4 regions of the Paenibacillus sp. FSL H7-0918 genome follow, and region 1 is predicted to be linked to each of the others. Evidence: riboswitches for the same ligand, from Rfam matches in the RefSeq annotation. Region 1 holds a riboswitch; each other region holds the start of a gene.
The links. Region 1 has a riboswitch for cobalamin ahead of MHI15_RS29365 (anaerobic ribonucleoside triphosphate reductase). Riboswitches for the same ligand answer to the same signal wherever they lie in the genome.

Region 1 (7,441 bases):
ATAGACTACTTGAGCTTTGTCTTGTTTGGTGATTTCCCCTTGTTTTAACCTCTAGTTAAATCTGTGCAGGATATGATGTATAGCCTTTTTAAAAGCTTCTTTCCCATGATGTTCATATTGACTAATCCAATTACTGTATGACAATTAAATAGAAGAGAGCTGCTAAAACAAACCGGTATAGAGCAAACCACTCCAATCGAAGTCTCTTAATCAGTTTGATGAACGTCACTACTGCAATCATTGCCACAAGAAAGGATGTCGCAAAGCCAATTAACATTAGAAGCAAATCGTCAGAACTCAGCAAATCACGACTATCGTACAAATCCAACAAGCTTGCACCAAACATAACAGGCACAGAAATAAGGAATGTAAAATCTGCAGCGGCTTTTTGGCTAGTGCCAAGCAACAGGCCACCTGAAATCGTCGAACCTGATCTCGAAAATCCCGGCCATAACGCCAAGCATTGAAACAGACCAATTCCGAAAGCCTGTTTATAATTAATCCCATCGATAGTATCAGCGGTTTCAGTCCGCCTATTCCGCGCTGCAATGATCATCAACACGCCACCAACAACTAGACCTATCAAAACAGGGGTTGGGCCAAATAATTGGCTTTTTATTGTGTCCTTGAAGAGAAGATATAGGGTTAATGCTGGTAACATAGCCAAAATCATATGAATGACATTTAATCCTTTGCTTTTGGAAAAATCCATTCTAATCATATTAACCCCAATCTCCAAATACCTTTTCCAATAAAGAATTAAAACTGCCATCACTGCACCCAACTGAATAACAATTTTAAAAGTTATTGCAGCATCTCCCTCAAAGCTAAGCAAATCGCCTGCTAGAATAAGATGTCCAGTAGATGATACTGGTAAAAATTCAGTTAAGCCCTCTATTATGCCAAGTATTATTGCTTTAATTACATCAGTCATCAGTGCATTGTCCCCTTTCGGAAATAAAATCATTTAATTTCCAGTATAAGGGAGACAAGTAAACTTCCCCATCGATTAACCTAACAATATTCAATTCAGAATGACATAATTGTCACATTGCTCATTATTCCAGTCTTAAGTAACTCCTTTATTAAACTATCCTTTCCCGTTAGCATAACAACAGTATCAAACATTAAATTCAACCTGTATCAATAAAAAATCCGTTAACCTTCTGAACTTGCTGCCCGTTATTTGGATAATCAATTTCAGAGCATGCAGCAGATATGAACACCGAAACGTAACTTCCATTTGATCATTCTGCAGCCGCGTGCGTGGAGCCTCAATGACCATCATGATTCCAAAGCGCTGAGAAACCACACAGAACCGCCACCCCGACCAAGAATTGGGGGTCCTTTTTTTGGCAAAACACAAAATATTAAGTATAATGTTATTGTCGAAACGCTAAGGCGTCTGTACAGGATGGCTACCTGGCACTGATGATGGCAGGCCAAGCGCTTTATAAAGTTTTCTTTATGTGTATTTATACTTTAGGAGCGTGGTTATCTATGAAAATTAATATTACCGCACATTTTAACATTGATATTACTTTATCTCTTCATCTGTTAGCCGTAGCCAGTCTTGCTTATGAACTCAGTTCACTGACGAGCTCGTGAAATTCGAGCGAAAAGTATCTGTACTAAGACACCTTGTGGTGTCTTTTTTATTTTTATAGTAATTACCATCTAACCGATCTGCCCCCGCAAGAGAAAAGCAGCTTATGCTGCACCTCCGCCACATCCTTCATTCTGATTGCTGTCAGCTTGCGACACGCCTTCCATCTGCTCGACAGTGACCACTAGTCATACCGTTTTCATTACCGATTTCGCGCCATGTCTTATCTTCCTTGATACGTTTCTCCAGAAGAACAGGGAACAGCAGGGGCTGTCCATCATATTCGACTTCAGGAAAGATTAGGCCATTCATCAATAAATATCACTCTGGATACTTATTCACATGTTCTCCCCAATCTGCAGGAAGCGGTGCCCCGATGTATCGGAGATTCTATTCTAGGAACCCGAAAAGAAGTGGAGAAAATTGACGAGACACCCACTTTAATCGACTAAAGGTTAGAAGAATGTTAGAAGTTGATGCTTGTACAAAAAAAAGGCGCAGTTCCAAAAACCCGGGAACACGCGCCACTATCGACTTTGTAAGGATGCTGGTGAAGGGAATTGAACCCCCGGCCTACGCATTACGAGTGCGTTGCTCTACCCCTGAGCTACACCAGCTTAACGCTGTTTTTCTGTCAAACAAAAAATATTATACAACTTTCAGCCAGAAACGCAAGCCTATTTCTCCCTGTTTTCCGCCCTCCTAAACTGCTAATCCACCTGTAGCTTACGCTCCACAGACTCTAACTTTCCACGGCTAGTAGAGGGTTTATCGCGGCGGTCGTCTATTTTAAGTGAAGTAGAGACACGTTCTGCACCTGCGGCAAAAGGAGACTCATGCAAAGCTTCTACCGCGGCAAAAATGCGTTGCAGAGGCCCTTCGATGATCGTACCCATAGACGTAAGTTCATAAGTAATCCCTTCTACTGTCTTCAGCACCCGCTGCATATCCGCAACATAGCTGCTAAGACTGGTACTGCCTGTTCCAATTGGAATAACTGTAACTTCAGCGATAGGCATGAGAATACCTCCTCGAAATTTTATAGTAGCTGTCTCCTTCCATTGTAACAATTCCACCGCTCTGTCACAAACTAAGCAAGATTATCCTCCCTTATCTCTTCTATTTCTTCTGATTACTCCAAAATATGACTTTGGGCTAAGAGTATTTTCTCATGAGCAAATTCTAGGGTCATCTGCACTATATTTATGGACTCTTTGTGGCATCTTTTCGGACAATTTATGAATCATTTCGCATCTCCCTGTGGATCAATTGTGGATTACTTATGGACAGCCTGTGGATCATTTGTGGAGTACTTTTGAAGAACCCGCTCCCCGCGCGGGTTTTCTAAAAAACTGTTTACAAACACAACATCTTGGGTTATTTTTATCTAACGACAACAAAATATAGTGGAGACAGGCGCTTTGATCCTTAACCGGATTTAGAGCTTAATAGGGAAGCGCGGTGAGAATCCGCTGCGGTCCCGCCACTGTAACCGGATGGCCTTCTTAAGCTTCTGGGAAGCTTGAGAATCCACATCTCCCGGCAAATGCCACTGAGGGTTAGGAACACCCTTGGGAAGGCGCCGAGAGATCCCACGGAAGCCAGGAGACCTACCTGTTTCGACGACACCAACTATTGATGCCTGCGAGGAACAGGGATGGTGTCCGCATGCGGTCATCTACGTAGAGACCTCTGCAAATATCCGTGTGGATATTTACATAACGCATCGGGCATTTTCTGCCATCCTCGGGTAGGGGATGCTTTTTTTTATGTAATCTGAACAAATATACGACTGCTTATAGCAGTCCAACTTCTTATGGATATATGGATTTGATGATAGATGTTTTTCTTTTATACTGAGAGGAGAGCTGTACAATGACGTTGTTGGAGAGACAATTTAATGGAGTAGAAAATGCACGGGAAGTTCTTTTAGAAGAGCTCATTGATTTAGGCCGGGATATTATCGACAGTCGGGATATGGACCTATTGCGCGAGAATGCCAATTTGAATGGAGAGAGTTTCTCCGGTAAAATGAGCAAGTTCGGCAGTGAATATTCAAAATGGTACGCCCGCAATTTTACGATGCCGCCACAGCTAGTGCAGGCTATTGATGACAATGTCGTCTATGTGCATGATCTGGATCAATACGCGATTGGAACGACGAACTGTATTTTTATCCCGTTTGATAAACTTCTCCGTGAAGGTTTCAATACCGGCAACGGCAGCGTTCGTCCTCCGAACTCAATAATGACAGCTATGTCTCTGGTAGCGATTATTTTCCAATCCCAGCAAAATGCTCAATATGGTGGTGTATCCGCCAATAAACTCGATTACGATCTGGCACCTTATGTAACCAAATCCTTCGCCAAGCTGTTCCGCAAGGGTCTGGATTATTTTGAAGAAGGACAAGCTGACGAATCTTTGGGCGAGATTACGATGAGCCGGACCGATCTGGCGGAGTCATATCCAAGAGCGTTCCGTTTTGCACTAAAGGAAACCGAAATCGAAACCCTGCAAGCGGCTGAAAGTATGGTACATAATCTGAATACCATGTCCAGCCGATCCGGTGGACAAATACCGTTTACCAGCATCAACTACGGTACTTGTACTTCACCAGAAGGTCAGCTTGTGATCAGTTCTCTGCTAACCGCAACTATGAACGGACTTGGCAGCGGAGAAACACCAGTGTTCCCGATTCAAATCTTCAAATGCAAGCAAGGAATCAATCAACAGCAAGGCGATCCTAACTATGAACTGTTCCTAAAAGCAGCTGAATGTTCTGCGCGCAGACTATATCCAAACTTCGCTAATCTGGACGCTCCGCTCAACTTGCAGTATTATGATTCAAGTGATCCTGATACGGAGTTCGCTACAATGGGCTGCCGAACCCGAGTGCTCGGTGACCGTTTTGGGCGTAATCATTGCTCTGGGAAGGGCAACCTTTCCTTTAATACACTAAATCTGGTTCGGCTAGGTCTGGCACACGGCACAGTAACAGGCAGACGTACCGTCGCAGACGAAGCTGGCTTCTATGAAGATCTAAATCATTATATGGATATTGCGCTGGAAGGACTTCTCCATCGCTTCCACATCCAAACCGCACAAAAAGCTAAAGCTTCCGATTTCATGATGCGAGAAGGCGTTTGGGAAGGCGGCGAACATCTTGCACCCGATGACACTGTAGGCGATCTGCTGAAGCATGGCAGTCTGTCTCTTGGCTTCATCGGTATGGCGGAATGTATGAAAGCTATGTACGGCAAACACCATGGCGAGGATATGGAAGTTCATGCCAAGGCGCTGGCTATCGTGCGTCATATGCGGGACTATTGCGATCGGAAAAGTGAGGAACTGGATCTTAACATCACCCTGTTCGCTACTCCAGCAGAAGGTTTGTCCGGTAAATTCACCAAAGTTGACCGCAAGGTACTGGGTTCCATTCCGGGCGTAACCGACCGTGAATATTATACGAACTCTTTTCACATCCCTGTATACTTCGATCTGGGTGCTGCTCAGAAGATCAGCTTGGAAGCTCCTTTCCATGAATACTGCAATGCCGGGGCTATTTCTTATGTCGAATTAAACGGCAATGCCCGCAACAACCCATCGGCTTTTATCAAAATCATTAAATATGCGCTCGAACAACAGGTCAGTTATTTCAGCATTAACCATCCGATTGACCGCTGCTCCAGCTGTGGATACGAAGGCGTAATTGGGACAAACTGTCCTTCCTGCAACGCAAATGAGAATGATGTGCACATCCGCCGTTTGCGCAGAGTTACAGGTTATTTAACCGGCGACTATCAGACCCGCTTTAATGCCGCCAAACAAGCTGAAGTTCGGGATCGCGTTAAGCATCTATGAATATTTGCGGTTACTATCCGGAGTCGATTAACGAGGGAGAGGGCATGCGGGCCGTCCTCTTTCTCAGCGGCTGCCGCCATCGTTGCCCGGGATGTTTTAATCCCGAGACATGGAACTTTAAATATGGAGAAGTCTTCACCTTAGAACGACAACATGAAATCATTGCAGAAATCGCCGCTAACCCTTTGCTGGATGGTCTGACACTGGCAGGCGGCGATCCTTTTTTCTCAGCAGAAGAGTTGCTGGGGTTCATTCATGAGCTTCGCACTGTACTGCCAGGGTTCTCAATCTGGATTTACAGTGGTTATACGTACGAAGAACTTACAGCCCTTCCCGGTACGCCGGAGTGGAATCTACTTAAACAGTGTCAGGTGTTAATAGATGGAAGATTTGTAGAAGAACTGAAAGATACTACGCTTCTCTACCGGGGAAGCTCCAACCAACGCATTATCGACATTCCGGCCAGCATGAACGGCTCGGAGGTCTTTCTGTGGCAGCCTGCTGCGCTATAATATATCAATTTTTGATATTGAAAAATTAATTTGAAATAAGAAGGGATGAACTAAACATGCCGCAATTCGTAGTAAAACCGGATAATCGCCAACTGGCTTTTGATGAGAACCGTCTTTCCGTCTACGCTGACCGTATTCTGGAAGGTCTCGATCAACTAAATAAAGAAACTTTGCTGCGTGGAGTGAATTCCAAACTGCGTCGTGACTCGGTAAGCGGAGAAGAAATCAGCAACGCCTTCACCATGAGCGCTCTAGAGCTTGTAACAAAAGAAGAGCCTAACTGGAAGTTCGCAGCTGCCCGCGCCCTTCTGACTACCCTTTATAAAAAAGCTGCCGTCCATCGCCGCTACAAAGCTTATCCAGAAGAGCCTTACGGTGAATTGTATCCACTAATTACGGATCTCGTGAAAAAAGGAATCTATCGCGAAGAACTTCTAAGTCATTACACCAAAGAACAAATTATCGAACTAGGCGGGTGTATCGATTATACACGCGACCTTTTGTTTGACTATATCGGTCTGCTTACGCTATCCGACCGTTATTTGGCGCATGATTTTGACGGCCGTGTAATGGAGCTTCCACAAGAACGTTATATGATTATTGCTATGTACCTGATGCACCGTGAGCCAGCTGAGAAACGTCTTGAGCTTGTAAAAGAAGCTTATTGGGCTATGAGCAACATCTATATGACTGCTGCTACACCTACAATGTCCAATGCCGGCAAAAAGGTCGCTGGACAGCTATCCAGCTGCTTTATTGATACTGTAGACGATTCCCTAGAGGGAATCTTTGACTCCAATACAGACGTAGCACGTCTAAGCAAAATGGGTGGCGGCATCGGCGTTTACCTCGGAAAAGTAAGGGCACGTGGTTCGGATATCCGTGGCCACAAGAACACAAGCTCCGGCGTAATCCCTTGGATTCGCCAGTTGAACAATACAGCAGTCAGTGTAGACCAGTTGGGCACACGTAAAGGTGCTGTAGCTGTTTATCTTGATGTATTCCATAAAGATATTCTCGCTTTCCTCGATCTTAAGCTGAACAACGGTGACGAGCGCATGCGTGCACATGACGTGTTCCATGGCGTCTCCCTGCCTGACCTGTTCATGGAAGCTGTAGAATCGCGCAGCCATTGGAACCTCTTCTGCCCTCATGAGGTGAAAAAGGTCATGGGCTGGACAGATAAAAATGGCCGTCCACTAGGATTGGAAGATTTCTACGATGAAGAGCTTGGCAAAGGTACTTTCCGTGAAAAATATGCTGAGGCTACAGCGAACCTGGAATTATCCCGGATCACTGTTCCTGCGATCGACATCATGAAACGGATTATGAAATCACAGCTAGAGACGGGTACACCGTACATGTTCTACCGCGATACCGTGAACCGGACCAACCCAAACCGTCATCAAGGTATGGTTTTCTCCTCCAACCTGTGTACAGAAATTATGCAGAATCAGTCTGC
Region 2 (7,441 bases), on a different contig from region 1:
TCGAGTGGACGGTAAATGCAGATGGACAAATCGAAAGTGTGGAATTGGACGATTAAAAATTTACCGAGGTGAGCTGGATGAAATTTCTAATCGTACTTGGTAGTATTCTTGTTCCCATTGTTATGCTGATGTTACAGGGGAAATCGATAAAGTGGCGTATGGTTTTTAATGTTGTTTCGGTCTTAAGTGCGATTATCTTTGGAAATATTTCCGCCTTGGCGATTTACGAGATATTAAGAGATCATGCTGTGTTTATGACCTCGATCCATGCGATATTTTTAAATCCAATGTTTCTTATTACCGGAGCCTATCTTGGCGTATATTTAATTTATCGGTTGATGATAATTTCGTATGATGAGGTTTATATGTGATCGGTAGAACATAAATAGGGATGTTCCCTGAAGGGACACCCCTATTTGTGTTGTTAACAGGACGGGGGGTTAAGAGGACTTTCCTACAACGTTTGTTCCGCTCTTCGTGATCTTGTAGGTGATGATATCCCCATTCCAGAAGTGGAACTTCAGGATAACCTCGCCGTCTTTAACATCTTTAAAGAACGCGGGAAGCAGCTTGATTTCTTTAGTGTTATAAGAAGGTGAGAAGGTATTGCCGAATTCCTTAAATGGAGTCCAGTCCTGCGGACCTGCATTGCCACCAGCGGTATACACAGCTTCCATTGTGGCAAGCTGGTTACCATTAAAGGTGGTCGGAATGGCAAAGGATTCAGTCGTGCCTTTTGCATCGCTTAATTTAGCTGTGTCATACACAATGACCTTAAGTCTCCACGCAACACCCTTGTTGAATTTCAGAGTCAGCACGGCATTTTCACCATATTTTTGGGAAGCTGTGAGCTTTTTGAGTTGGCTGGCTTTGAGGGTGAGCTCCTCACCATTTAAGGTGTAATCTTTACCTTTGGTCAGATACTTTCCGTTGGCACTAATGGTGGTTAGCTTATTGCCGTTCAGGTTTAGCTTAACCTTGGTATCTTTAATTTGTGCACCTTTTTTTAGGTAGACCAAATCGCTTTCGGTGCTGGAGGAACGCTCCTTCAGACCAGACATTAATACATTGTGGAGTTCAGGATCAGACCACTTATAAGTTTTACGGTTGAAATGCTGCCCGTTATCCCAGAGCATGGAAGTCATTTTCTTTTCTTTCAAATAATAAGTCAGATACTCGAAGAATTTAAGCTTCTCGCCCTGTTCAATCACACCCGTGTCTTTATCGAAACCTAATAAACCAAATTCGCCGACGATGACAGGGATGCCTTTAGCTACAAATGTATTGTAAACGTTATCAAAAGTTTGAGTGATATCATTTTTTGTATCTTTTTCAAATGTGGTGTAGCCGGCAATGTTCACACTAAACGGCCAGAAGCCATAGAAGTGAACGGTCGCAATAATATTTGAATCGTTCAGAGCCGTAATCGTCTTATAGAGATGATCCATTCTTGTTTGCGTAGGTGAAGACTCTAATGAAGGTAATACAAGTGGGCGGAGGTCGTTTTTCCCACCGGATTTCCGCACGATTTGATAGAAAGAGTTATTAAGTTCAGTAAGCATTTGCTCCATTTTTGCTTCGTCTGTGCTTCCACCATCGGTGAACCGAGGCTCATTTATGCTCTCGAACATCAGCTTATCGGATTTGTCCTTGAAGCGATCGGCAATTTGAGTCCAGGCTGCATTATAACGTGCCAGCGTTTCATCGTGTTTTTCTTCCATATGGCTTACCCATAGCCAGGAATCATGATGGACATTAATCATGACATAAAGCTTGGCGTCCAGTGCCCAGCCGACAACTTCTTCCACACGGTCGAGGTAGGCCTTTTCTAGGGTATAGTCTGGTGCCGCACCCATGTGAGTATCCCAGGTCACAGGAATCCGAATGCTTTTATAGCCTTGAGCGGCGATCTTTTTAATAAGATCTTGGGTCACACGTGGATTGCCCCAGGAGGTTTCATCCTCACCTGTAGCATCTAAAGTATTGCCAAGGTTCCATCCGGGCTGCATTTCGTCTACATAGGATTGGATCTTACTCTTTGGCGCTGCCTTAGCTTGTTGCTCGTCCTTAGTTGCAGCTGCGGCCATGGATGAGAACAGAGAGAGCAGAAGAGCGGTGACAAGTGTCAATGATAAGAAGGATTTCTGGATTCGCGTAGTCATTGAATTCTCCTTTGTGAGATAAATTTAGGATGCTTGGACCTGGCTTTGACGCTGTACTCGGTGGTTAGATGAACACAAACACCTCCAGTTTTATTTTGTAAACGCTTTCTGAATATACCCTAACATAGAATACACTTAGCGAGTACCTTACTAATTTGTGGTAAATTCATATAAGAATTAGTGATTTAAATTAATTTACCCCACAGTTGGATAAAGAAATTATTTAAATAACCCTACTCATAGAAATTGGTTATTCAATAGGATTATCTCTAGCTGCCCGTTATACAAAAAAGAAATATAACATGACAAAAGCATATATATTAGTTATGATGAAGCATGAAAATTTAAAATTAGAAATAGGTGCCAACTATGAATGTTGCGGAAGTACAATCATAGATTGGTTAAATGGAAAGCGGGTGTGAATCCCGCGCGGTCCCGCCGCTGTGAAAGAGGAGTCCTTGCAAAATGCCACTGGGAAACTGGGAAGGCAGCAAGGGTGATGATACTTGAGCCAGAATATCTGCCTTTTTCTGTTACACCATCAAACTCTACGATCGATAGAGAGGTGCTTGAATAGTGTTTGCCAGCTATTACTGTGGTTCACTATCTTAACCTCTTGACGTTTATGTTGAGTGGTTTTTTTGTGGTTATGAGAAAGTTTATTCTGTTTTTTATCATAGGTATGAAGGGAAGGGTTATGGAAAAATGAAGAAAAATAAGTTTTTAGCGTGGTTACTTATTGTAGCTGTATTTATTACGACATTCTCTACAAGTGTAATCCCGGCTCAAGCAGATGGAGCAAGCTCTACCCTTAAAGGGTATGTATCTGTATCCGTAGAGAAATTCACCTTAGGCCAAGGGTATATTAAGGAACCTATTAAAGTTCCGATTTATGAAGGCGATAATGGCGCATCTTTAATAACACGTGCGCTAGGTGATGGGAATTATAGATATTTAGGAAATATAGATAGTGGTTTTTATTTATCAGAAGTTAAAGATAGTGGCAGAAGCGAAGTCAATATTCCACAATATATTTTAGATATGATTTCAGCCGATGGGAATACAGTCAGCACTAAAGCAGACCCCGAGTGGTTAAGTCAGTTTGACTACACCTCCATGTCGGGTTGGATGTATGCAGTAAATAATGTGTTTCCTCCGTTTGGGATGACCGATTATAAGCCTCAAGACGGTGACATCATTCGAACTCAGTTCACCACTTATGGCTATGGTTCTGATCTTGGCGGCTGGGGGGAAATCCCAGTTCAACTTGCCAATAAGGATGCTTTAACTGCGGAAATCGCCGAGATTAACAGTGCCCCTAATAAAGAAACTATTTTGGACAGACCAGTAGTGCAATCGGCAGTTTATGAAGCCTATTCCGTGCTCGAAAACATGGCAAGCTCTCAAATAAGTGTAGATCATGCGCTTGTCGGTCTTAATAATGCATTAGACATAGAACCCCCTGTTATTACAGTAAGTGGCATACAAGATAAACAGGAAGTATCCAATAAAGAAATAAGCTTCAAAGTAGCTGTCACAGACAATGTATATAGTGACATTACTCCAGAAGTGAAGCTGAATGGAGTTACTTTATCACCTGCAAATGGGGAGTATAAAGCTACTCTGAATTCAGGCAGTAATGCAATTACTGTAACGGCTCTTGACGGAGCTGGAAACAAAACAAATGTAACTTATCAGGTTACTTACAAACTGGAAACTTCAGTTGCCGTCAAACAACAGTTAGATAAAAACCTTGCTTATATTTTAAATACTGTAAAGAATCCAACGTTTGGAACAGGCAGCGGAGAATGGTCGATCCTTTCTCTGGCCCGGGCGAACTATACAGTACCTAACGGTTATTATGATCTCTATTACAATAATGTAGCTACGAAAATAGCATCAATCATTAAAGAGGATGGAAAACTCGACGCCAATAAAAGCACAGAGAATTCCAGAGCGATTCTAGGACTTACCTCTATCGGAAAAGATATCACAAATGTTGCGGGATATGATCTGAGAAAAGCACTCGCTGATTATCAATATATCCAAAAGCAAGGCAATAATGGTCCGATTTTTGCTCTGATCGCGTTAGATAGCCATAACTATGAGATCCCTGTAGTTGATGGAGTTACAGAACAGACCACAAGAGAAAAACTAGTTCAGTACATTTTAGATAAAGAGGTTAAAAAAGGTACAGCAGAAGCTGGTGGCTGGGAATTAGGCGTAACCAAAGCCGATGTCGATATGACTGCGATGGCGATGCAAGCTCTTGCACCTTATTATGCATCCCGTGATGATGTAAAAGCTGCCGTGGATCGGGCCATCCAATGGCTGTCCGATAACCAAAACAATCAAGGCGGATTTACAAGCTGGGGAAGCACTAGCAGCGAGAGTATCTCGCAGGTAATTGTAGCCTTAACTGGTGTAGGCGTAGATCCGCACACTGACGCTAGATTTGTTAAAAGTGGAAATTCGCTTATTGATGCATTACTTAGCTTTGCTGCACCTGAGGGTGGATTTAAGCATATCCTCACAGGCAAAGTGGACAATATGGCGACGGACCAAGGTACGTATGCTCTTGTGTCCTATGATCGTCTGATCAATCATAGCAACCGTCTCTTTGATATGAATGATGTGCAACTGGAACAACCAGAAGAACCGGGGCCTGGGCAACCAGAGGGTCCGAAAGAACTTCCGTTACCTTCTGGGGAGAACCCGAAAGTTGAAATCCCAAATGACGCTAATGATTATATCGTTCCGATCAGCGCTGGAGATAGCAACAAAGAAATCACAGTAGCTATTTCAGAAGAAAATCAATCAAAGGTTAGTGTCAATTTACCAAGTAACAGCGACCTTCCTCAGATAGAGGCCATAAAAGGTAACGTATCTGTAGTCATTCCTAAGGGTGCAAAAGTTACGAGTGGGGATGCCTCAACGATTGAACTGATTTCAGCTTTAACCGGTGCAGAATCTGCACTAAAAGATAGTGTGAATCAGATTATTCCTGGGGACAAGAAGCTTGATAACATTCTTCAAGCATTTTCCATGGGTGGTAGTGCAAGAGTAGAATTTAGTCAATTTATTACGTTAACCTTTAAGGACCTTAAAGGAAAAGAAGCTGCTTATATTCAAAATGGCACCCCTCATGCCATTCAAAAATTTGCAAGTGATGACTTAGGTTTTGCAAGCGGTAAGTCTGAGTATGCCTATGATAGTGGAAATGACTTAATTGTAAAAACCAATCACTTCACTGACTACATTGCGTATGCTTCCAGTGCAGTACAAACACCTGGCGGCGACGGTGGTAACGGTAATGGTAGCGGAAATGGTGAAGGAAATGGCGGCAACAATGGTGGCAACAATGGTGGCGGAACCACTCCATCGAAACCATATGTAATCCTGTCCGTGGATAAGCTTACGATTAATAAGGGATATGTTGTTCCATCTGTACAGGTAGAGCTACAATCTGGTGACACAGTGTGGTCTGTACTAAAAAGAGTGCTGGATAGCCGCGGTATCGACTATAGAGATTCCTGGAACAGTGACTTTGGAAGTGTATATGTTGAATCCATAGCTGGTGATGGGGAATTTGACCATGGCAGCGGCAGTGGATGGATGTATAATGTGAATGGGAAATATCCTAATTATGGAGCATCTTCATATGACCTAAGTTCCGGGGACAGAATTCAGTGGCGTTATACTACGAATTTGGGTGTGGATCTAAATGCACCGATACCAACTACAAGCCCTACTCCAACCCCAACGCCTAAGCCTGGTGCTACTCCTGCTCCTGGTGGGGGAGCTAATCCGGAAGCCGGCGTTGATCCAAATGTGAGTCCATCTCCAACAGTGACTCCTAAGGATCCTACCCAGAACACGAATGATATTAAACAACTGTATACAGATGCTGATAAGATCTCTTCCTGGGCCTATTCAGCGATTGAAACAGCTACAGTAAAAGGATATATCCAAGGTAATAATGGCCAGGTGAATCCGAAAGCTTATATCACAAGAGCGGAGTTCACTAAGATTCTCGTTTCTGCATTAGAACTTGATATTAAGAGTGATAAAGGCATTACCTATAAGGATGTCGCTCTAGGTGATTGGTTCTATCCATATGTGAATGCTGCGCATAAGGCAGGTCTAATCACAGGCTTTAATAATGAATTTAAGCCAAATGACAAGATTACTCGTGAGCAGATGGCAGCAATTATCGTCAGAGCATTGGCCATCCCGGCGACGAAGCCAGGAACAGCGATTAAAGATATCAACACCGTATCGGCATGGGCCAAAGCAGATGTAGAGACCGTTGTTGCGACTGGTTTGATGTTAGGTGATGATAATCAATTTAAACCTAAAGAGCTTGTAACTAGAGAAATGGCGGCTGTTGTAGCTACTAGAACCCATGATTATAAGAGTGGGAACAAAGTGGTTAGTCCGACTATTCAGAATAAAGCAGTTAGTTCTTATATTCAGAACACAGCTGCCTTTTTGCAAAAAACAGTAACAAACCCGGTTATCTCCTCGGTTGGCGGGGACTGGACAGTGTTCGGGCTGGCACGTTCAGGCGTGAAGGTTCCAGATAGTTATTACACTAAGTACTACGCGAATGTAGAAGCAACTCTTAAAGAAAAAGCTGGGAAGCTGCATAGCGTAAAATATACGGAATATGATAGAGTTATTTTGGCATTAACTTCAATCAACAAAAATATTGATAAAGTGGCGGGTTATAACCTACTGGAACCGCTCGCGGATTTTGATACTGTAATTAAGCAAGGTATTAATGGACCTGTGTTTGCTCTCATTGCACTGGACAGTAATCATTACGACATTCCAGTGGTTAAGGGTGTAAAGACGCAGACGACTAGAGAGCTGCTCATTGATTATATTTTGGGCAGAGAGATCAGCGGCGGTGGATGGGCACTAGGCAGTAATGCTACAGCGGCTGATCCAGATATCACGGGGATGGTCATTCAAGGCTTAACGCCTTATTACAAAACCAACGCCAAAGTAACAGCTGCTGTGGACCGGGGGATTGCTTGGTTATCCAAAACACAGACTGCAGACGGTGGTTTTGCAAGCTGGGAATCTACAAATTCCGAAAGCATCGCTCAGGTGATTGTAGCTTTAACTGGCCTTGGTATTGACCCGCATAAGGATTCCAGATTTATCAAAAATGGACATTCCGCAGTAGACGCATTGCTTAGTTTTGCTGCACCTGAAGGTGGCTTTTATCACGTGAAGCAGGGTGGAGTAGGCAATGGAGGCGCGCAACCAGG
Region 3 (7,441 bases), on a different contig from region 1:
ATATGATGATCGGCACCTCTGCCATCCTGACAGGTACCCTTCTCGGGTTACTTCTGGGCAAATTATTTTTGATGATCGGATCCACTTTTTTGGGAATTCCCCTGTTAACCTTTCATCTCCCATGGCAGGCACTTGTGCTTACGATCTGCAGCTTCGTGTTATTGTTTTTTCTGATATCGCTTTGCACCTTTGTTTTTATCGGCAATGAGTCACTGATGCGTCTGTTTCAGGGAGAGCGTAAGGCAGAAGAAGAACCCAAAGTATCCTTTGTATTATCTATTATTTCTGCTGTACTGCTGATCAGTGGTTATTATATGGCGGCTACTGCAAAAGCTGCTTCCGTAGAGAAAGTCATGTTTCCGGTCGTTGCGATTACGGTTATCGGGACGTATCTCTTTTATACCCAGCTAAGTATTTGTTTGGTTAAGCTGCTTAAGGACATTCGGCGCTTGTATTGGCATCGTACGAATATCATCACTTTATCCGGTTTGTCCTACCGCTGGAAAGAGAATGGCCGAATGTTTTTTATGGTGACGATTGTATCCGCAGTCTCCTTCACTTCCGTAGGGGTATTTGCATCGATACATACACTTTCCAGAGAGCTGAAATTGGATTATCCTGCAGCAGTGGGTTATGTAGCCAAAGGAAATCAGACGGGTGTACCCTTTGATCAGCATCTGAACGAAATTAAGGAAGAGCTCAAGACGCACGAACTCCCTTATGAGGCGCTTAGTATCCCGATTAAATATGCTGAGGTTGAAGCTCAGACTGGACCCGATCGCACTTTACGCCTTCCCTTGATTGCTTTCAGTGATTATAATTTCGCCCTGCAACGTGCAGGTTTCCCAACAGATGAGCGTGCTCTGGTGGGCAACGAAGGTCTGGTGATGATTGGTTCACAGCGGGATCGCAGTTTAACAGAAGGCAGAGTAAAAGCGGTCTATTCCTTGCAGCAAGGACTTGCCATTAAAGAAATAGGTTATACCGAGCAAGTTCCCATCGCCGAATATTTATTGCCGGAGCTGGATGGTAGAGATGGCGGGGATTTTAGTGGTGTCGTGATCAGTGATGAGCTCTACAGCGCTATTGATCCCGTGCAGACGGATCTTTATACAGGTTTTTATGTAGAGGATTTTCCACAGACGGTAGGTATCGCTGCTGATCTTGCCCATAAAGGCAAACAGTCCTATGAAAGTGATTCTCCGTATGCGATTGTGATCAGCGGCACGCTGTTTGAGCTTCAGAAAACATTGTATAACACAATGCTTTTTGCTTCCTTGCTGGTGGGTACTGTCTTTTTTATCGCGGCAGGCAGCTTTCTTTACTTCCGGTTATATACCGATCTTGATCATGATCGCAATCAATATTCCACTTTGTCCAAGATGGGACTTACGGATAAAGAACTCAATCGAATAGTTACGATTCAGCTGTCTTTGTTGTTTTTTGTGCCGGTCGGAATAGCTATTTTACACAGTGTGTTTGCCTTTATTGCGCTTCAACGGTTGTTCTACTTATCTATCGCAACGGAGACAGGCGCGGTGTTACTCGGATATTTGGCTGTTCAAGGACTATACTTCTTTTTTATTCGCAGCCGCTATTTACGCAACCTGAAGAAGAACTTGATATGAGAAATGGGGGTAACAAGATGCAAGCATGGATTACAGATTTTATGGAGCAGTTTGGTTACTTCGGTATTTTTCTGATGCTGGCCTTTGAAAATATATTTCCACCAATTCCTTCAGAAGTGATCCTGCCCTTTGGAGGATTTATGACGACTACGACGAGCTTGACGATCCCTGGTGTAATCATTGCTGCCACGGCTGGTTCACTACTGGGTGCAGTAATTCTCTATTATATTGGCCGATTATTGGATGTGAGCCGGTTAGAGAAACTGGTTGAACGCTGGGGTAGCCTAATTAGGGTCAGTAAAAAAGATATCCACAAGGCTGACGCCTGGTTTGATAAATATGGCTACTGGACTGTATTGTTTTGTCGGATGGTTCCGCTGGTCCGCAGTCTGATTTCGATTCCGGCGGGAATGTCGGGCATGAAATTTGGAGTATTTATGATCTTCACAACGATTGGCACATTGGGATGGAATTTGCTGCTTGTGCTTATTGGCGCGGTATTGGGCGAATCCTGGGAAGACATTGCCGTGTACATGGATGTGTACTCCAATGTAGTCTATGTACTAATTGCTGGCGGATTAGTTATTCTTGGGTTTCTGTACTTCCGCAAACGCAGCCGGAGAATGAACACTGAGGGCTAAGCGGGTAGTGGACTGATAATAGAAATGACTATTAAAAAGGAGGGAAACAAATGGAGCTATTAACGATTATTAAAGCCATTATTTTGGGGCTTGTTGAAGGTTTAACCGAATTTGCTCCAGTATCCTCCACGGGTCATATGATTATTGTTGATGATATGTGGCTGAAATCACAGGAGTTATTTGGACAATATACAGCAAATACCTTCAAAGTAGTTATTCAACTGGGTTCAATATTAGCGGTTGTTGTGATCTTTAGAAATCGGTTCATTGATTTGTTAGGCTTAAAGCGTTTCAGCCGTAAGCAGTTGGATCCTGTAACAGAGGAGCTACAGCAGTTGGAGCAGGGCGGGCATCTCAAGCTGACTCAGGTTCTGGTAGGGTTAGTGCCTGCAGGTGTGTTAGGTGTTCTGTTTAATGATTATATTGATGAGCATTTATTCTCTACCTCAACAGTGTTAATTGGTCTAGTGATTGGGGCTATATTAATGATTATTGCCGATCTGTTTGGGCCGAAGAAGATCAGAACTGAGAGTGTAGATCAGATTACATACAAACAGGCACTTGGTGTAGGTCTTGTACAGTGTTTTTCGTTATGGCCTGGATTTTCACGCTCGGGCTCGACGATTTCTGGTGGAGTACTCCTCGGGATGAGCCATCGTGCCGCTGCTGATTTTACGTTTATTATGGCAGTACCCATCATGGCAGGTGCCAGTCTGTTGTCACTGATGAAAAACTGGCAATATTTCACCATGGACGCGTTGCCGTTTTTTATTGCAGGCTTTATTAGTGCCTTCCTATTTGCGCTGTTATCGATGCGTTTCTTCTTAAAACTGATCAATCGTATCAAGCTCTTACCGTTTGCTATATACCGTATAATTCTTGCTGCTGTAGTATATTTCGTATTTTTCTAAGTCCGTTATAAGGAATCGATATAACAGAAGCCCCAGTAATCTATTGCAGATTGCTGGGGCTTTCACGTATGATGACATCAGATTAAGACACTCAAATGATGAATGATATCGGAGACAGGTGCTGACCGGAAAATAGTAATTCGGTAGGCTTAATAGGGAAATTCGGTTCGAAGCCGATGCGGTCCCGCCACTGTAACGGAAGAATCTCGAGCAACAGAGGTCACTGGCAATTTACTACTGCTGGGAAGACTGCTCAAGATGTTGACGCCGCTAGCCAGGAGACCTGCCTGTTTCAACAGCACTGCTTCACCTACGGAAGATAGGGAGGTGTTAGACGTTAACCATGGGTATATCATGGGCGTCTTTCCCTTTGACTTTTTTAGGGAAGGGCGCTCTTTTTTATAGGAAAGCAAGTAGCTTTGGAGTTTGAAATAAGAGATGGAAGAGGGAGTGTATCGAGATGACGAATAAAGTAAAAGTAAGTAATCTTGGATATCCGAGAATCGGAAAGAACCGCGAGTGGAAAAAGACACTGGAAGCCTACTGGCAGGGGAAAATAAATGAAGAGCAATTCCGCTCCGAAATGGCAGCAATTCAGCTGCAGCATTTGAAGACCCAGCAAGAGGCAGGAATTGAGCTTATTCCGGTGAATGATTTTACTTTTTATGACCATGTGTTGGATACGGCTGTTATGTTTGGAATTGTACCTCCACGGTACACGTATGATGGCGGCGACATCGGGCTTGATCTTTATTTTGCAATGGCCCGTGGTAATACTGAGGCTACTGCCTGTGAGATGACCAAATGGTTCAATACGAACTATCACTATATCGTTCCAGAGATCGGCACACAAACACCACGCCTGACTGAAAATAAACCTCTAGCGGCTTATCGTTTTGCTAAATCGCAGGCAGGGATTGAAGGTAAACCGGTACTTTTAGGTCTGTATACCTTCCTTAAGCTGTCCAAAGGTTACGCAGCGGCAGATATCGCCAAGATTGCTGCACGTTTTGTTCCAGTCTATGTTCAACTGCTACAGGAACTGAAGCAAGAAGGGGTAAGCTGGGTACAAATCGATGAGCCAGCGATTGTTACAGGCATAAGTAAAGAAGAATTAACACTGCTTAACTCGATATACACAGAAATTGCCGGCTCCGTGCCGGGCTTGAATATTATTTTACAGACGTATTTCGAAGCTGCTGAACCGTTGGAGGCACTGCTAGAGTTGCCTGTTCAAGGCTTGGGTCTTGACTTTGTGCACGATGGTGGAGCGAATCTGGCTTCTATCGAACGTCTTGGCTGGCCGAAGGACAAATGGCTGGGTGCCGGAATTATTGATGGACGGAACATCTGGCGTTCCGATTTAGACGCTAAGCTGCAACTGGTAGAAAAGCTCAGCGTTCATGTGCCGCTTGATCGTCTTATTCTTCAGCCTTCTTGCAGTCTGCTGCATGTCCCAGTCACCGTTCAAGGTGAGGTGAAGCAGAAGGCGACAGTTAAGAATGCGTTAGCTTTTGCCGATGAGAAGCTTGCAGAGCTTAGTTTGCTCGGAGCAGCCCTCGCAGATAAAGGAGAAGCTTCTAAAGCAGCGCTGGCCGCTAGTCGTGAAGCTATTGCAGCATTCCGCGCACTACCTGAGCGTGGCCGTAAGGATGTGGCGGAGCAAGTGCTTGCACTTGCAGCTTTGCCGGACCAACGCAGTTTGCCTTTTGCTGAACGCTTAAAGGTGCAGCAAGAGAAATGGCAGCTTCCACTTCTGCCAACCACTACAATTGGTAGCTTCCCGCAGACAGTAGAAGTGCGTCAGGCGAGATTGAAATGGCGTAAAGGGGTCTGGAATCAGGAGCGTTATGATGGATTTGTTCGTGAGCAGATCGCGGATGCAATTACCTTCCAAGAAAAGCTAGGTCTGGATGTTCTGGTCCACGGTGAGTTCGAGCGTACAGATATGGTGGAGTTTTTCGGAGAAAAGCTGGATGGATACTTGTTTACTAGTAATGGCTGGGTTCAATCCTACGGTTCCCGTTGCGTTAAGCCACCGGTGATCTACGCGGATGTTGCATTTATACAGCCTATGACTGTTAAAGAAAGTGTCTATGCACAATCGTTGACGAAGCTTCCGGTTAAAGGAATGTTGACGGGTCCTGTAACTATCCTCAATTGGTCATTTGTACGTGATGATCTCAGCCGGGAAGAGGTAGCCAATCAAATTGCTCTTGCCCTTCGCCATGAAGTAAAAGCGTTGGAAGATGCAGGCATCGAAATGATTCAAGTGGATGAGCCGGCTATACGTGAAGGACTTCCGCTTAAGGCAGAAGACCGTGAGCATTACCTGAACTGGGCAGTGAAGTCGTTCCGCGTTGCTACGAACCATGTGAAGGCTACGACACAAATTCATACGCATATGTGCTATAGCGAATTCAATGACATGATCGATTCCATATCGGCTATGGATGCTGATGTAATCTCCATTGAGACTTCACGTAGCCATGGGGAGCTGATTATCAGCTTTGAGGAGCAGGCCTATGATAAAGGAATCGGTCTTGGAGTGTATGACATCCATAGCCCGCGGGTTCCGGCTGTAGAAGAAATGACGGCGAATATCGATCGTGCGCTGCGGGTGCTGGACCCTGAACAGTTCTGGATTAATCCGGATTGCGGTCTGAAAACACGTGGCTGGCAGGAGACAGAGGATGCACTACGTAACATGGTAAGCGCTGCTGCTATTGCGAGGGAAAAGTCAGGGGTTATTGCATCAAAATAGACATAAATAAATTAGAGCCAGGGTAATTTACCCTGGCTTTTTAGTTCACTTATTTTTTTATAATCAGCTACTTGATAATAATTCTCAATCTTGTTAGAATGAAAAAGAAAAAGAAGGAACCGTGGAGGGTCCCTTCAGGCATTTACTTATTTACTTTCGAAAGTTTTGCAATCTGTTTCTTCTGCGCGTTTTGGTTCTTGGGAGCTGTGGAAAGCTACGAAGATCGATTCAGCGCTGCATTTGTTCTCTTCTGCCCAGTGGGTGCAGGAGTTAACTTCACAAACTACGTCTTTTGCCATGAGGGTTCACCTCCCCTTATAGTAATTGATAGTATCATTCAATGAACGGCTCTGTTCAGCAAGGTGGAGCTTGTCTCAACAAAGCCGTGTCACGCCCTCATTCATTATGAATAGAGGGTATTTGGCTTTTTTTACTAGGTTAGACGTGGTAATTGTACCAAATAATGAGTTTGTAAGCAAATAAGTTCTTTAACTTTCGGGTCACCTTCCCACATCAAAAATATGTCCAATAAGAGCCGCAGAAATGCGGCTTTTTGTGTATTCAACAAGAAAAACCAAAAGAAATTTACCGAAATTCCATATTCCAGTGCAACCTTCCAAGTTTTGGGGCGTTATAGAAATGAGAGACGGAAGAGATCTGTACAGAACATGACATTCCGTAACGTTACAATGCTAGGGATAACCACTACACTTTTGGAGGAATGAGAATGCGCAAATGGGGTCTGCATTACTTATGTTTATTAATTCTTGCGGTGGTATTGGCAGGTTGTGGCTCGGGTGATAACAATTCGGCGGCAGACAAATTAGCTGGTGACGGCGGAAATACGAGTAATTCTGCTGCAGCAACCACTGAGCAATCTTCGAAAGCTACATTAGCGGATAAGAGCACCTCAGCAGAAGCTGAGACAGCAGCGGGAGGCAACGAAGCCCCAGTTGAAAAAGGTTTGACATCAGAGAACACGGATCAAGGGAACGCGGGATTCACGGGCAGTGATGTCGTGGAAGGATTGAACAAGAAGCTAATCTATCATGCCAATCTGACTATGGAAGTAGAAGATTACGGTAAAGCTCAGACTGAAATCCGCAACATGGTAACGATGGCTAAAGGATATATTATAGAGTTTAACGAAAACATGTCGCAATATGAGCAAGGAGGGACGTTTATCCTTAAGGTGCCTGCCTCCGGGTTCTCTCCTTTTCTGAATAATTTGGAAAAAGTAAAACACGAATCGCTACAACGCAGTATTCAAGGTCAGGATGTCTCGGAGGAGTATGTTGATCTGGAGTCGCGTCTAAAGGCAAAGCAGTTAATGGAAGCTCAATACACAGAGTTTATGAAAAAAGCAACGAAATCAAGTGATCTGGTCGCCTTTGCAAACGAGCTTGGTTCGATTCAAGAAACGATTGAGCAGATCAAAGGCAGAATGCGATATATAGATCAGAACGTATCTTTTTCAACGGTAGAGCTTAGAGTGTA
Region 4 (7,441 bases), on a different contig from region 1:
GAGGATGAGTAGATGTCTTTTTTTAGCCGTTTTATGAAAAAGAATCAGCCGGAGCCGCGGCCGCTTTTTTACGATATAGTGTGTCCGTATTGCTTCACCAAGTTCTCTCCGGAGGATGTCGTCTTTCGGGCTATGCACAGCCGGGAGGACGATGAAAATTACGCATTGGGTGAGGATGACGCCTTGAACAAATACCGTGAGCGCTTTGGGCTTGATACGGTAGATGACATAGAAGCGATTATCAACCCGGCGGATATTCCGGAAGAATATCATCATTACACGGATCATGTGTTAACTGGGCTTACGGATCGTTACGGTGTGCTTACGCGCAGACGGCTTTGCCCGTCCTGCCATAATGAGCTGCCGGTGACTGCCGGGAAGGTGCCAAGTAACATCATCTCGATTATCGGGGCATCCCAAGTCGGGAAATCGGTGTATATGACCTCGCTGATCCACACATTGCAGCATACTACAGCAGGTCATTTTGATGCCGCTTGTATGCCGCTTAATGCAGAGATTAGCCGTAAGTTCCGTACATTGTATGAGGAACCGCTTTTTGAGCGTGGGGATCTGCTGGCTTCTACACAGAAGGAAAAAATGCAGGAGCCTTTTATCTTTCAATTTGTCTTTAAGGATGAAAATAAACCGCCACTGACACTTGTATTCTTTGATGTAGCAGGTGAGGGTATGGTGGATCAGGATTATCTTGGACTTCATGGTCAGCATATCAAGAACTCTGCGGGTATTTTGTTTATGGTCGATCCGCTGCAAATCCGTTCTATCCGTGAAAAGATTCATATTAACATCGGTGACCGCCCGGGAGAATGGGTCTCACAATATGACGAGCCGCGCGATGTGGTGCTGACGATGTTCGGTGATTTTATTGCCTATCAGGAAAAGAGTAAGACAGACATTCCAACAGCGGTTGTGCTTGCCAAAAGTGATATGCTGCATTCGCTGAAGGATGAGGATGGCGATTACATCAAGTCCAACAGCAATGTGTTCAATAACTATGTTCACCGCAAAACATTAAACATGGACGAGTTCCATAATATCGACGGGGAAATTCGCAGATTTATTGGTAAGGTGGACAGACCCTTTAAAGATACGATGGATGTTTATTTCGCGAATACGGGTTATTTTGCAGTATCTGCATTGGGCAGCAATCCTGTGAATCAAAAGATTGAGGGTGTAGTAAGCCCGATTCGTGTAGACGAGCCTTTTATTTGGCTGCTGCATAAGCTGAAGTATATTGAGGGGAGCGACGGCCCGTGAATGTTTTCTCAGGGTCAACAATCGCCCAACAGATGTACACCCGCGAACGTCGCGGAGTGTTTCGTTCCACAGAAGGCTTCGATACGGTAGCGAAATCAGATAGTTTAGACAATAATTTTGTGAAAAAAATCCTTCATCCCTTCTGCCTCTACGATGCTCCTGCGGAGTTAACCGCACGTGGAGAGAAGGATGAGGCTGCATATCCTGGTGCGCTGCACCTATTTCATGCTGAGAACGGGGATACAGTTATTGGGCTTAGTCGTTATCAAGCGGCCGATTTCACAGGCCAACGAAGCGCTTTTTTTGCACATAACTATGTAGTTCCTGCTTCACGTTCCGAAGAAATTGTGCAGAGCTATGGAGACTGGCTGCATGCTGATTTTGCAGAGCGTCATACGGGAGAGCTTGGTGGAACCTTGCCGGAGCTGCCCTCTATTCCAGTTGTTCGCACAGACCGCAGCCCGGATCCAATCGCAGGCTTACGTCTGTTAGGGATTGATGAAGGGATATTCAAGGCGTTATTGCAAGCCGTAATGCTCTCTGTAGCGGGTAAGAAAAAAATCTACGTGGCTCTAAACGTACCTATCACCGAGTTGTCCGCGCGGGCGGTGGAGCTTACAGAAATTCTGTATAGCGTGCTGCCGTATGAATTCCGCCGTAGATTAGGCGTGATTACGTATGCGAATGAACCGCAAAGCCGTAAATATATACATCTTAGCTTTGTGGAAAAAGGTTCACTTCGTCCCGGTGATCGCAGTATTGAGAAGGATTATACCTTTGATTTGGCTTCCGGACGGATGGGGAATGTCGATTTTGGCGAGACCCGCCAGCCTTATGCTGATTTGGTGTGGAAGCTATTACTGCTGAATCCAGGAGATATTAACGACTTCGTAAGCTTCGCCGATCAGATTCTACGTGGAGAGAGTCCTGAGCACAAGCTATCCCTTTCTTTCTATAATGAGCTGGCTATATTTTATGAGATTGAGCAAGGCAACGAGCATTTATATACGGAAAACAAGAGTGCGGTGCTAAGTGGTTTGCTTTCTTACCTTAAACCAGACGGTGCAATTCATTCTAGAATCCGCTTGAATGATATTTTCTTAGAACGGTTTGACCGGGAATTTGATCTGATTCGGCAAAGAAATGTGCCAGATCCGGCGATTATGGAATGCTTTAAAGAGTATTTTGTACTTAAAGATCACAATTACAGGGTCAGAATCGTGGATTATTTCATCAATGGGATGCTTCATAGTGTGGAAGCGGGCCGCAAGGATATTTTGAGTGCTGCTTACAGGATCATTGAGAGTAATGATGAGTTAAGTGCAGCTTACTTCCAGCGCGTGATGTCTGAAACTTATTTCCGTAAGCAGCTACTTGAGCCTTATATGGAATCAAGACTAGCTGCGGCGTCCAGATCTGCGGATATTCTGAGCTTTGTGCTCCATTGGGGGCGGTTCCTGCCAGTGGCGTTAGAGCAGTCTTTTGCTCAAAATGCTGTGAAGGATTATTTGCTAGAAAAGCTCCAGCTGGAGCATGATCCAGTGGCTTCTGTGGCGGAAATTCATGAAATTGTAGATAAGGCAGAAAAAGATCGCCGCAAAGGAACAGGAGTTGCTCCTAAGGCACTCTCCCTAATGCAGGATCTTGCTGCTTCAGCAGATAGATTCTTACTGAACCGCTTATCGCTTTCTGATATGACGCAGGAGGAGCTTCTGGAGGTAGTTTTTTTACGGTATGGTAATGTTGTCGATTGGCAGCCGCCACTGGATAGGATTAGCAAGCAGAAAGAGAATGCGCTGCGTGCCGCTTACCGCTGGTTTGGTGAAGAGAAGCCGAATGAGGAGATTTTTACAGGATTGTCTCCGCAGGAACTAGACGATGTGCAGCTACTGGGTCGTCGTTTGCTAAAAGAGGCGCGTGTTCTGGAACCCTTTGAACGGCTTCCGCTAGCCTTTTACTATACAACTCAGCGTGAAGGGGGTCCGCTGGATTACGATGCGCTTCTGGAGCTGTTAAAGCGTAAAGCCGGTTCCGACAAAGAAATCATCTATCGGTTTTTTGCTTGGTCGCAAGGCAATCCTTTATTTACGGTTTCGAATAAAAAGCTGCAACCGGGTTACCGTAAGGCGATTCTGAAGTATTTCCTGAGCAGTGATCGTGAAGCGTTCAAGAATCGGGAATTCCGAAAGAACTATGTCGCGGCAGCTCGGCCTGCTCTGCAAAATGTGTACAATGAAGCCCGCTCCCAACTGGCTTCCCCGCTGGCGCGCTGGATCAGCCGCAGCCGATTTCGACTCTTAATCTCCGGCTCCATTACGGGTATTCTGGTGATTATTGCAATTATCGTATTCAGTATGCTGCGTCCGGATGATACGAAGACGGCTCTGCCGGGGACAAGCCCTGAGCCGACCCCTGTTCAGAGTGCAGGCAATATACTGCCTCCAGCTTCAGTATACTTGAAGGATCAGAGCGTCGAAGGAGATAAGGGGAGCAGCATATTGGTGTTCACCTTCGCAAGTGCAGATGACTGTGTGCAGTTTCAACCGACTGAGATTAGTTTAATGTCTTCGTCTACAGAGATAGATAAAAGCTTTAAGGTCGCTGCTACAAATGGGACTTGTCCAGTGCCGTCAACGGATGGGACGGATGAGGGAAACGCTGCTGACGAGTCAGATGCCGCTGGCACTACTGGAGGAACAGCAGAAGGTGCAGATGCTACTAATGCTGTAGCTGATGCATCTCCGTCTCCTACGCCTTCCTCTAATACTGAGGACAGCACTGGGTTGCCTTCCGCAACAGCTGTGACTGAAGGTGAACAACCTTCCTATCAGGTTGAGGTTACATTGGAGCCTGGAGCGACAATTCTAGAGAAAAGTATGATCAAAGCCGGAAGATTTACATTGATCGTAGATCCCGATCCTAATATTCCACCAGCTTCTGATTCAAGTGCTGAACCCTCCCCGACTGCAAGTCCGGAAGGAACAGCAGAATAACAAGCTTTCTGAACAGCAATACCCACCGGAAGGTGGCGTATTGCTGTTCATTTTTTTGCTGCCCATACTAAGCTTTTCTATAGACATGCTATGTATTAATAGATATGATTATGGATGTCAAAATAAGATACTACATACTGGAAAAGGTGCAGACTAAATCAATCTAGTCGTCTGCTTAAAAGGGAAGTCCGGTGCAAGAGTCCGGCGCGGTCCCGCCACTGTATGTGCGGAGCGTTTCTTCTATAAGCCACTGCCCCGAAGGTAGGGTGGGAAGGTGAAGAACAGCGATGAAGCATTAGCCAGGAGACCTGCCTTTTTCGTGAGCGTTTCTATTCTTCGTGGGGTAAGAATGTGGAACATATACAGATGGACTGTTGGCAGGAAGCAAGCGCCGCAGCCTCAATTTGTAATCTTCCCTGACCGCCCTCCAAAGGGGCGGTCTTTATGTTATGCGTCTTATTCCCGGCAGTACCCATTCTTATACAGAAAGAGGTTAAACAATGAAGAAAATCATGTCTTCCAAGTTTGTAGCACTTGGGCTGGCCTTATTCATGGTCATTTCAATTCTAGGAACATCTCTTGCTCCGGCGGGACAAATATTTGCAGAAGCGGGCGCTGGCGCCGGTCTGGAGGCAACTGCCGCGGAGCGGATTAATGTTGCGGATGCGACTTATGCGGCTGCAGAATATCTCTTGAAAGGTGGCGTGCAATCGGATTGGCAAGCCATTGGATTAGCGCAAGCAGGGTACAAGCTGCCGGCTAGTTACCTTTCAGAGCTTGAGAAAAAAGTAAAGGATGCAGCTGGCGATTTCACCAATGTAACCGATTATGCTCGAATCGTGCTCGCAGTGAGAGCGATTGGTGCAGATCCTACTAGCTTTGCTGGTAACGGAACGACTCCTGGCTATAATCTGATTGAGAAAATTTATAATAATAGCAAGCTCAGTGAACAGACGCTTAATAATCCGGTATATGCTTTACTTGCGCTGGATTCTGGTAAATATAATATCCCAAGTGACGCGAAATGGACGGCGGATAAGCTCCTTACGGAGATTCTCTCCAAACAGAATCCGGATGGGGGCTTTGCACTAACCTCAGGCGCAAGTGAGCCTGATATGACAGCGATAACCTTGACGGCTCTGGCGGCACATAAAAATAATCCCGAAGCCTACTTAGCAGGGCTACAAGCCGTAGCTTGGTTATCTGCAGCTCAAGATAGCCATGGGGGTTACGGTGACAGTGCTGAAAGTAGCGCACAAGCAATCCTTGGACTCACCTCCTTCGGAGTTGATCCTAGTGGATTAGAATACACCAAAAACAAAGTGGATCTAATGGAGAACCTGCTTAGCTATCGTCTAGCTGATGGTAGCTTCACCCATAGCCGTGGTGGAAGCAGTAATATTCTGGCGACAGAGCAAGGGCTTCAGGCGCTGGTTGCCTATAATTTGCTATATAAAGGAAGCAACAGTAAGCTATACGATTTTTCCAAATCCTCCATTCAGAGCTCACTCATCTACGCTCCAGTAACGATTGAGGGACCACAGGCCACGTTGGCACAAGGGTACGCCTATGCTGGCAACGCACTTGGAGCGTTAGAGAAGCTGGCGCTTCAAACGAACTTGCCGATCACGAATCCTTCGGGCAGTTATGTGACTGGCATCGGAAGTATTGCTGCTGGAAGCTTTGGTGGTTATGACGGATGGATGTATGTTGTATCACGTGACGGAAAATGGATTAATCCCGATGTAGGCATGAGTGATTTTGTACTTAAAGATTCAGATCAGGTACTGGTTTATTATGCCGGAGATGACACTAAGCTTGTGGATTCCGTTACGCTTTCCAAAGCAAATCTTAAAGAGGGCGATTCCTTTACCGTCACTGTAACTAGTAAGACGTGGAAATGGGACGCTGCTACGAACACTTCCTCTCCTGTAACTGCAAAAGCTGCGGGTGTTCAGGTCCAAATTGGAGCTCAGACGGTAACGACGAATGCTAAAGGTGAGGCCGTATTCTCAGGAAATATGCCCGCAGGTGACTATACACTGACTGTAACTGGCTACCGTGAAGGCAAAGCCCCAACGATTGCTAAATATACAAAAGCTCTAAAAGTGATTTCTAAGAATGTAACAGCTTCGCTAACCGTTGAAGGCCCGGAAGGGTTGATTAGTGAGGGGACTTTGAAAGCCTCCAATGCCCTTGAAGCGTTGCAACAACTAGGGTCTACCGATGATTTTAAAGTAGATATCACCAAATCGTCTTATGGCAACTTTGTATCAGGTATCCATGGAGTTTCGCAAGGTACTTACGACGGATGGTGGAGCTTCGTGGTATCACGCGGCGGGGAGTGGATATATCCAAGTGTGGGTATGGATGCGTTCGAACTACAGGAATCCGATCGTGTACTTGTCTATTATGCAGGAGAAAATACACAGGTTGTAGATGCTGTGGTGCTTACCCCATCACAGCCAAAAGCTAATGAAGCTTTTACTGTAAAGGTTTCACAGAAAAAGTGGGTGTGGAATCAGGAAAGCTTAACTTCTGATCCGGTTACCTCACCAGCTGCAGGTGTGCAGGTTTCGGTTGGTGATAAGAAGGTAATCACGAATGAACAAGGTGTGGCTGTTGTTGATGGGGGTCTCCCAGCAAATAGCTATACAATAACTGTTACCGGTTATGCTAAAGATAGCGTACCGAGCGTAGCGCGTTATACTCAGTCTCTGACTGTCGGATCGTCTGTTATTGCTCCAGCAAAAGCTACCGCTACCCTCTCAGTGATTGGAGATAGCCGGAAAGGAACCATCCTAGCCAGTACAACAGTAGCTCTAAAAGAGGGCGAAACGGCTTATAGCTTACTAGTCAGTCAATTAGGGACTAAGGTAGTATCATCCGGCAACGCTGGAAGCATCTACGTGAAATCTATTGACGGGTTGGCTGAATTTGATGGAGGCCCAAGCAGCGGATGGAAGTATAAAACGAACCGGGATGCGGATCCAAGCATCAGTGCAGACAGTTATATTTTGCAGAACGGTGATACTTTGTACTGGTACTATACCTCTGGAGAATAAGGAAGAGGAAGTTTGATTAGGCGGGCACACATGGATTCGGAGTAATAGCGGATCGGGTGCCCGCCCTTTTTTATTTGAGGAAAGTCGTTTTATGACAATATATACTTT

Region 2: linked by a shared signal. The riboswitch ahead of MHI15_RS19085 (S-layer homology domain-containing protein) and the one ahead of MHI15_RS29365 (anaerobic ribonucleoside triphosphate reductase) in region 1 are both predicted to bind cobalamin.
Region 3: linked by a shared signal. The riboswitch ahead of metE (5-methyltetrahydropteroyltriglutamate--homocysteine S-methyltransferase) and the one ahead of MHI15_RS29365 (anaerobic ribonucleoside triphosphate reductase) in region 1 are both predicted to bind cobalamin.
Region 4: linked by a shared signal. The riboswitch ahead of MHI15_RS18415 (DUF4430 domain-containing protein) and the one ahead of MHI15_RS29365 (anaerobic ribonucleoside triphosphate reductase) in region 1 are both predicted to bind cobalamin.

Annotation. Positions count from the first base shown of each region.
Region 1 is NZ_JBBOWJ010000006.1:136,668-144,108, reverse strand. It holds gene MHI15_RS29385 (undecaprenyl-diphosphate phosphatase) at 131-934, opposite strand; gene MHI15_RS29380 (hypothetical protein) at 1,751-1,918, opposite strand; tRNA gene MHI15_RS29375 (tRNA-Thr) at 2,152-2,223, opposite strand; gene MHI15_RS29370 (MTH1187 family thiamine-binding protein) at 2,317-2,625, opposite strand; cobalamin riboswitch at 3,004-3,238, shown strand; gene MHI15_RS29365 (anaerobic ribonucleoside triphosphate reductase) at 3,482-5,467, shown strand; gene nrdG (anaerobic ribonucleoside-triphosphate reductase activating protein) at 5,464-5,979, shown strand; gene MHI15_RS29355 (ribonucleoside-diphosphate reductase subunit alpha) at 6,036-7,441, shown strand, end outside.
Region 2 is NZ_JBBOWJ010000002.1:1,159,221-1,166,661, reverse strand. It holds gene MHI15_RS19100 (hypothetical protein) at 1-56, shown strand, start outside; gene MHI15_RS19095 (transposase) at 78-371, shown strand; gene MHI15_RS19090 (cellulase family glycosylhydrolase) at 441-2,162, opposite strand; cobalamin riboswitch at 2,504-2,704, shown strand; gene MHI15_RS19085 (S-layer homology domain-containing protein) at 2,868-7,441, shown strand, end outside.
Region 3 is NZ_JBBOWJ010000001.1:1,088,653-1,096,093, reverse strand. It holds gene MHI15_RS05120 (FtsX-like permease family protein) at 1-1,628, shown strand, start outside; gene MHI15_RS05115 (DedA family protein) at 1,646-2,269, shown strand; gene MHI15_RS05110 (undecaprenyl-diphosphate phosphatase) at 2,320-3,180, shown strand; cobalamin riboswitch at 3,280-3,485, shown strand; gene metE (5-methyltetrahydropteroyltriglutamate--homocysteine S-methyltransferase) at 3,641-5,944, shown strand; gene MHI15_RS05100 (DUF1540 domain-containing protein) at 6,091-6,243, opposite strand; gene MHI15_RS05095 (DUF4349 domain-containing protein) at 6,672-7,441, shown strand, end outside.
Region 4 is NZ_JBBOWJ010000002.1:990,974-998,414, reverse strand. It holds gene MHI15_RS18425 (hypothetical protein) at 13-1,275, shown strand; gene MHI15_RS18420 (GAP1-N2 domain-containing protein) at 1,272-4,268, shown strand; cobalamin riboswitch at 4,396-4,598, shown strand; gene MHI15_RS18415 (DUF4430 domain-containing protein) at 4,769-7,333, shown strand.